DNA from 2 places in the Chryseobacterium sp. MA9 genome. Region 1 is predicted to be linked to the other one. Evidence: riboswitches for the same ligand, from Rfam matches in the RefSeq annotation. Region 1 holds a riboswitch; the other holds the start of a gene.
The links. Region 1 has a riboswitch for thiamine pyrophosphate ahead of thiS (sulfur carrier protein ThiS). Riboswitches for the same ligand answer to the same signal wherever they lie in the genome.

Region 1 (4,428 bases):
CGATAAACTCCTGTGATTTATCCAGCATTCCTTGTTCTGCAGATTCACGTATTTCCTGAGTGATTTTCATCGAACAGAATTTCGGCCCGCACATTGAACAGAAATGGGCAATTTTTGCTCCTTCTGCCGGCAGTGTCTCATCGTGATAAGCTCTTGCTGTTTCAGGGTCTAATGAAAGGTTGAACTGATCTTCCCATCTGAATTCAAATCTTGCTTTACTTAATGCATTGTCTCTGTATTGAGCTCCGGGATGACCTTTTGCCAGATCTGCTGCGTGTGCAGCTAACTTATAAGTAATTACCCCAACTTTTACATCTTCTTTATTCGGAAGACCTAAATGTTCTTTTGGAGTTACATAGCAAAGCATCGCACAGCCAAACCATCCGATCATTGCTGCTCCAATTCCGGACGTGATATGATCATAACCCGGTGCAATATCCGTTGTTAAAGGCCCTAAGGTATAAAATGGAGCTTCATGGCATTCTTCCAATTGCTTTTCCATGTTTTCTTTGATCATATGCATCGGAACGTGTCCGGGTCCTTCAATCATTACCTGTACATTGTGTTTCCAGGCAATTTTGGTTAGTTCACCTAAAGTTTCCAGTTCTGCAAACTGAGCGGCATCATTGGCATCTGCAATAGATCCGGGACGAAGACCATCTCCCAGAGAGAAAGCCACATCATATTTCTTCATGATCTCGCAGATCTCTTCAAAATGAGTGTACAGAAAACTTTCTTTATGATGAAATAAGCACCATTTCGCCATAATCGATCCTCCTCTGGAAACAATTCCGGTTACTCTTTTCGCTGTTAAATGAATATATCTCAACAAAACGCCTGCATGGATCGTGAAGTAGGAAACCCCTTGTTCAGCTTGTTCAATCAGGGTATCTCTGAAAATTTCCCATGTAAGATCTTCCGGAACTCCTTTTACTTTTTCCAATGCCTGATAGATGGGAACAGTACCAATGGGAACCGGACTGTTTCTGATAATCCATTCTCTTGTTTCATGAATATTTTTTCCGGTTGAAAGGTCCATAATGGTATCAGCTCCCCATCGGCAGGCCCATACCGCTTTTTCTACCTCCTCTTCAATACTGGATGAAACGGCACTGTTTCCAATATTAGCATTGATTTTCACCAGGAAATTTCTTCCGATGATCATCGGCTCACTTTCCGGATGGTTGATGTTATTGGGAATAATTGCTCTTCCGGCAGCAATTTCGTCTCTTACAAATTCCGGAGTGATCTTGCTTTTCGGAGTATTGGCTCCAAAACTATGTCCGGGATGTTGAAAAGCCATTTCTTTGGATACGGAATCAAGCTGTTCTATTCTTTGATTTTCTCTGATTGCCACATATTCCATTTCCGGAGTGATGATTCCCTGTTTTGCATAGTAAAGCTGGGTAAGCTCTTTTCCTTCCTGTGCTACTTTAGGTTTATGATCATAGGAAAACCTTAATTCATTAAGACGTGGATCTGCTAAACGAGCTTTTCCGTATTCAGATGTAATTCCGTCCAGGATATTCACATCATTTCTGTCCAGAATCCACTGTTCTCTGATTCTTGGAAGTCCTTTCTGAATATCAATGACTGCATTTTCATCGGTATAAGGACCTGAAGTGTCGTAAATGGTTACCGGAGCATTATGTTCAAAGCCGCCATTGGTCAGTTTGGTTGGGCTAAGTTGTATTTCACGCATTGCTACATTGATAGGGTGTAATGTACCTTCAATATAGATTTTCTTTGAGTTCGGAAATGGCGAACATGTAATGGAGTGAGCCATAAATATTGGTATTAAATATGAGAATTAACCACCTTGAGTGGCAGTAATGATTAAAACTGAATCGTTGTTATTAAGGATGGTTTCCGCCCAGACTGACAGGGGAATAATGCGATTGTTGAGAGCTACAGCGATGCCTTTTTTCTTTCCGGGCAGCTCCATAGCCAGTAATGCTTCCAGATTTTCGGGAAGTACATCAAATGTTTTTCGGGTGTGGTTGATTATAAGTTCCATTCCTAATAATTTAAATATACTTTAGGAATGGCTATTATTGTACAATAGAATGTACAGCAAAAGTCATCTACTTTTCCCTACGCTGGTATGATCCAGATCAGGTTCAAAGGGTAAAGTCTCAGTCTGTTGATACAGACACCCCTAAAGTTGGGAACGAAGTTAGACATTTTTTTAGAATGTGCAAAATTTTTTGTAATACACTGTTTGAAACCCGATAATGGAATTTGGAAATTATTTAATCAAAAAAAATAGGCTGAAAGTGTAAAACTCCCAGCCTATTTTTATTTTTCTCTTATTGTTCCTCACAAGCTCTCCAAATCGCATCATTCTGCGGCACCGGAGCTGTAATTTCAATATTTTCTTTAGTAACAGGATGAATAAATTCCAGCTTTCTTGCATGAAGATTGATTCCTCCATCAGGATTGGAACGTGGTGCTCCGTATTTCAGATCACCTTTGATCGGAATTCCTGTTTTAGATAATTGTGCTCTGATCTGATGGTGTCTTCCAGTTTCAAGATCTATTTCAAGAAGCAGGTAATTATCCAAAGTCTTGATCACGTTATAAGTCAGAATCGCTTCTTTTGCTCCTTCCGTAGCTTTTGGAAAAACAATGGCTTTATTATTCTTTTCGTTTTTCTTTAAATAGTGTACCAGCCTTTGAGTTTGTGGAATCATTTCTTTTCCTACAACAGCCCAATACGTTTTCTTCACTTCGCGGTTTTTCACCATCTGTGTCAAACGGGAAAGTGCTTTGGACGTTTTTGCATATATTACCAGTCCTGATGTAGGACGGTCTATACGATGAACCAAGCCGAGAAAAACATTTCCCGGCTTAGCATCTCTTATTTTTATAAAATTCTTGATGGATTCTAATAGTGATTCATCTCCGGTTTTATCACCCTGTACAAGCTGGCCAACCTTTTTATTAATCACCAGAAGATGGTTGTCTTCATATATAATCTGCTCCTTCATATTTCTTTCGTCTATCTTCTTCTATTGGATAAAGAAAGGATAATTCCTGCCAGAAGACCTACAGTTTTAACGGCTGAAAGTTTTGAACCTTCCGGAATGAATGCACCCAATACACAGATTGCAGCAGCAGCATACATTGCATATACAAAGTTTTTATTGGTAAGCAGGGGTGCCTGAATAAAGAAGCTCGCTCCTATGAGAACATAAAAGACTTTTCTTGAAAGTAAATGATTGATTTCCGGGGAAAATAAATTAAACCATCCCACAGCAAGACAAATCAGTGCTGCGATAGATAATATTCCCTGGATAGATTGTTGATTCTGCATGGATTAATAGCTTTCGTTTTCGTTTGGAAACTCTACATTCTTCACATCTTTTACATACTGAGCAACAGCTCCAGTAATTTCTGTATAAAGGTCAAGATATCTTCTTAAGAATTTCGGGCTGAAACCTTTGTTCATCCCTACCATATCATGATAAACCAAAACCTGTCCGTCACAATCTGCTCCGGCCCCGATTCCGATGGTTGGGATAGAAATGCTTTCAGTTACTTTTTTAGCTAATTCTGCCGGAATTTTTTCTAATACGATTGAAAAACATCCTAATTCTTCCAAAAGTTGTGCATCAGCAATCAGTTTTTCAGCCTCTGCTTCTTCCTTAGCTCTTACTTTATATGTTCCGAATTTATAGATAGACTGTGGTGTTAATCCCAAATGTCCCATTACCGGAATTCCGGCATTGATGATCTTTTTGATAGACTTGGAAATTTCTTTTCCGCCTTCAATTTTCACAGCATGTGCTCCACCTTCCTTCATCATTCTTACCGCAGACTCCAGTGCTTTTTCAGGATTACTCTGATAAGTTCCGAAAGGTAAATCTGCTACCACCAAAGCTCTATCGGTTCCTCTTACCACACTTTGAGCATGATAGATCATTTGATCCAGCGTAATGGGCAATGTAGTTTCAAAACCAGCCATTACATTCGCTGCAGAGTCTCCAATCAAAATAGCGTCTACTCCACCTGCATCTACCATCTTTGCTGTGGTAAAATCATAGGCTGTAAGCATTGTTATTTTTTCCTTGTCGAATTTCATTTTACGCAAGGTTTCAGTCGTAACTTTTTTAATTTCAGAGTGAACAGACATAATTTATCTATTTTTAAAAGTTAAAAAGTCGGCCTTGAGCCGACTTAAGTTTTTGTATGATTTATAAAACTACGTGACCGAGTTTCATGAGTTTGTCGTGATTTAAGATCTTGATATTTCTTCCGTCTACTTCAATGAGACTATCCTGTTTGAATTCTGATATCAGACGGATGGCACTTTCTGTAGCGGTACCGATAATATTGGCAATTTCTTCTCTCGTTAATGAGATCTTGATAAAGCCTTCAGGATCTACTCCCAATTTCTGTTCCAGAAGCAAAAGAATTTCTGCCAAC
Region 2 (4,428 bases), 2.4 Mb from region 1:
CCCACTTTGGTAACATACACGGATGGGGTAGACTTCATAATCTCAGGAAATTCTCTGTTTCCTAACTTCTCCTGAATTTCTGCTGCCTTGATGGTGGAAACTGCAACAGGAGTTTTTCTTTCTTTGGCTGTTTGGGAAAGGTTTCTACCAACCAACATCACCTCATCAATAGATTTTGATTTCTCTAAAGAATCCTTCGTACTCTGCCCGTAATAAAGGGCGGCCGTAGGTAATACAAGCGCTATAATTAGTCGCTTTTTAAAAATAATGCTCATGAAATAAACTAGCGTGTTTGAATTTAAGGCTGCAAAGATGGATAATTATTTTTGAATTAAGTATTAAATCTTGATGAAGTGACTTCCTATTGTGTGCATATAATGCATTATTACTCATTTTTTTTGAGTGTATTAATTATTTCAGATATTTAATTTACAATTTGTTATAAAAGTGAATTATCATAAACTGGAAGTGTATTTAAATGCATAAAATAATTATGTGATTCCTGTTAACTTCATCACTGTTTGCCTTTTCCTGAATGATTTCTGTTGGCTTGATTTATTTTGTATCATTTTAAGTAAATTTGTAGATATAATTTGTATCATTATTGGTTTTCTCAGATAGCAAAAAGTTTTATAGAAAACCTATGAATAATAAAGTATAGCTATACTTTAATAGAGAAGAATCAATTTATTACTTAAAAGTTAAAAAATATGACCCAGCTTAGTTTGTTTGATTCAGAAGATTTGTATGAATTTCCAAAAGATCTTCTGGAGTACAGAGAACATTTCCTGAATCAGGAAGAGGCTGACCTGCTTAAGATTCATCTTCTTGAAACGGCTCCCTGGAAACAAAGAAGCCAGAAAATGTATGATAAGACGGTACTCACTCCGCGTTTAACAGTATGGTATGGAGATGAGGAAAATGCTTATCCTTCGGGTAATGGTGAATTGGAGACCAATCCATGGATTCCTGAACTGCTTTCTTTAAAACAAAGAATAGAAGAAACATTTGGATATCAGTTCAATTCTGTATTACTTAATCTTTACCGGGATCATAATGACTCTGTTGCCTGGCATCGGGATAAAGAAAGCAGATATGGCAGCCGTCCGGTGATTGCATCTTTAAGTTTAGGACAGACAAGGAATTTTGATTTCCGGAAAAAAGATCATCATCAGAGTAAATACAGCCTGCCTCTTCCTCATGGCTCATTGCTGATTATGAAAGGAGATCTGCAGGAACATTGGGAACATCGGATCGCTAAATCTGTAACTTCTATGAAGGAACGTATTAATCTTACATTCCGGTTGGTTCGTCAGCTGTAGAATATTCATTTTAAAGGATAAATAGAAGAATTATATTTCAAAATAAAAGGCTGAACTGCTTTCTTTTTCCACAAAAAAGCTGCACCTTTGCCTCAACAATGGGGTGCTACAGATAACAGTGGCTGAGATGATACCCAGGAATATATTTCCACACCTGATCCGGATAATGCCGGCGTAGGGATTGCTTACTTATCATCTCATCATTTGATTTCCAACAATTAATATGATGCAGGACATTTTAAAACAAATTACCTTACCGGAATGGTTCGGAGTCTTATTTTCAGTGATTCAGGTTTTACTGGCCCGTAAAAACAATGTCAACAACTATCTTTTCGGAATTGCAGGTATTTTGCTTACGTTGTATGTGATGCTTACCTCCAAGCTTTATGCTGAATTTACCTTAAATCTTTATTATCTGATTATGAGCATCTACGGATGGCTGTACTGGAAATTCGGGAAACAGAAATCTGAAATGCAAATCTCTGTGACCTCTGCTTCTGAAAAGTGGATCACCGGAGGAATTGTTCTGGGAACCTTTAGTTTATTTTGGTTCTTTCTTACTCATTTTACAGACTCGGATGTTCCCGTTTGGGACTCCTTAGTAAGTGCTTTTGCCTGGGCAGGAATGTGGCTCATGGCGAGACGGAAAATTGAAAACTGGGTAATATTGAATGTAAGTAATATTATTTCTATTCCCTTAATGATTCATAAAGAATTATATCTCTATGCTGTTTTAACTTCATTTTTATTTTTAGTGGCTATTTCTGGATATATAGAATGGCAGAAAATCATTAAAACCAAGGCTAATGCTGAGTACTAAAGACATCAGACAGGAACTTCAGGGAGCTTCTTTAATTTCTGATAAGGTGATACAACATATTCATGATGAAGGACTGCTTAAGATCTGGGTTCCCCAAAAGTATGGAGGACTCGGCTATCGTTTTGCAGAAGGACTTAAAGTATTATTTAGTTGGGCTGAAACCGACGGAAGTTTTGGCTGGATGCTGACGCTTTGTGCCGGAGCCAATTATTTTTCCAGAAATATTAAACCTGAAGTTGCTCAGTTACTGTTTTTCCATTCTAAAACCTGCTTTGGAGGAAGCGGAATGGTTGGCGGAACTGCAGAAAAGCAAAATGATAATACCTATCTGATTAATGGTTTATGGAATTTTGCAACAGGAGCACCTCATCTGACCCATTTCACATTGAATGCCAGAATTACAGAAAACGGGAAACCAATAATTGATGACAATGGCAATGAGATCATTCACTCATTCATTGCTCCGAAAGAACAGACTGAAATTATCCCCAACTGGACATCTATGGGAATGAAAGCCAGTGGTACATATTCCTTTACCATCGAAAATGTTATCGTAAGCGAAGATTACAGTTTTGTGTATGACCATTTTTTCACAAATGATATTCTGGACAGCATTCCGTTTCGGGTTTTTGCAGATTTGACACTTTTGGTGAATTATCTTGGAATGGCTTCTCATTTTATTGAAGAAGCACAACTTATTCGTCCTGAGATCAATTTCAAAAGTTTCACAGAGTCTGTTGAAAAGCATTTAAAAAAAGTATTAACCATTGCCAGAGAAGTAGAAAATATACTCGGTGATCACAAAGAGATTTCTGAAGATCAACAACATGAGATTCATCAATATGGAGTAGAGCAGGTTCATAAATTATCCCATCAAATTCTTTCTGTTTATACACAGCTTGGAATCCGCGCAACAGATACCAATTCTGCAGTGTATCAGGTGTTTTGTGATTATTTTACAGCCGCAATGCATTCCAATTTCAGACCTTCCGCTGATAATTTGGATTTTTCTTTCTGAGCAGAAAATATATCTGTGAAAATCCGGTGATGAGTTATTGCTAAGGATTTAAACTTAATATAAATTTAATACGATTGCCATAGCTTTTGGATACTTTTGTACCACCAGTTTTGAGTTCAAAGACGTATTAAAGAATGGATCATTTTAAAGAAATATATTCCGGTTACAAGCACAGGGTGTATTTCTTTGTGGCAAAATATCTTTCGGAAGAAGAGGATATTGAAGAAATTGTTCAGGATATTTTTATGCACGTCTGGAAGTATTTATCCAAAGCCCATTCTCCGTCAGAAATCGAAGCACTTATCTTTAAATCTGCCAAACAGGAAATCTCCAATTTCTACCGTAAAAGAAAAATGATTTTCGTTCCTCTTGAAAACTCGCAGGAAAGTCAGGATGAAGAAAGCTCAGAAATTGAAAAACAGGTACAGCAGGAAGATCAGCTTAAAAAAATAGAAAGTCTTCTGGAACAGGTTCCCGAAAGAAGCCGCGAATTTTTCATCAAAAATAAAATCCAGAATCTCAGTCTTTTTACCATTGCTCAGGAAAATGATATTTCTAAAACAGCCGTTGAAAAACATGTTAACAAGGTTCTGAAATTTCTGAGAGCGAATTTGAATTTTTTCTTTTAGGTTATTCTGAACATTCCAAATTTCTTTCCATAAATCTGGCTTCAGTCAACTTTAGTCCAATATGAACAAATCGTTAAATCAAAAAAATAGAGGTTGACGATTGTATACTTCCTGCGTATTCTCTAATAAAGATCAAACAGGAGCGTATGGATTTCGAAAATCAATGGAAATCAGTTAAAGATGAAAACAGGAAAATGAAAGATTCAGCAGATCAGCGAATCTGGAACGGACTTGAAAATAAAATCCGATCAAGAAACAATGCAAAAAGGTTTTTATGGGCAGCAGCTCTTCTTTTACCTTTATTTACACTGATTACTTTATTTTCCACTGGGAATGAAATGAAATCTTCGGAACATCAGCAAATGGTTTTCAGAGCAGAAAAGATTCAAAAAGAATTTACATTATCTGATGGAAGTATCATTACACTGGAACCTGAAAGTGAATTGAGACTGACTGAAGATTTCGGAAAGAAGACCAGAAATGTTTCTTTTAAAGGAAAAGCGTTTTTCAGTGTTGCTAAAAATAAAGCATTGCCCTTTATTATTGATGCCAATGGATTTAAAGTAAAAGTATTGGGAACAAAATTTTTGCTTGATCAGAGATCCGTAGATAAAAAAGTCTATCTGAAAGAAGGAAAAG

Region 2: linked by a shared signal. The riboswitch ahead of pnuC (nicotinamide riboside transporter PnuC) and the one ahead of thiS (sulfur carrier protein ThiS) in region 1 are both predicted to bind thiamine pyrophosphate.

What each region holds. Positions count from the first base shown of each region.
Region 1 covers NZ_CP075170.1:3,089,947-3,094,374, forward strand. Annotated here, with positions in the region: gene thiC (phosphomethylpyrimidine synthase ThiC) at 1-1,786, opposite strand, end outside; gene thiS (sulfur carrier protein ThiS) at 1,811-2,017, opposite strand; TPP riboswitch at 2,075-2,170, opposite strand; gene KIK00_RS14025 (RluA family pseudouridine synthase) at 2,310-2,990, opposite strand; gene KIK00_RS14030 (hypothetical protein) at 3,002-3,316, opposite strand; gene panB (3-methyl-2-oxobutanoate hydroxymethyltransferase) at 3,320-4,135, opposite strand; gene KIK00_RS14040 (Crp/Fnr family transcriptional regulator) at 4,197-4,428, opposite strand, start outside.
Region 2 covers NZ_CP075170.1:733,506-737,933, forward strand. Annotated here, with positions in the region: gene KIK00_RS03310 (TonB-dependent receptor) at 1-275, opposite strand, end outside; gene KIK00_RS03315 (alpha-ketoglutarate-dependent dioxygenase AlkB) at 711-1,322, shown strand; TPP riboswitch at 1,412-1,520, shown strand; gene pnuC (nicotinamide riboside transporter PnuC) at 1,546-2,142, shown strand; gene KIK00_RS03325 (hypothetical protein) at 2,129-3,160, shown strand; gene KIK00_RS03330 (RNA polymerase sigma factor) at 3,295-3,789, shown strand; gene KIK00_RS03335 (FecR family protein) at 3,936-4,428, shown strand, end outside.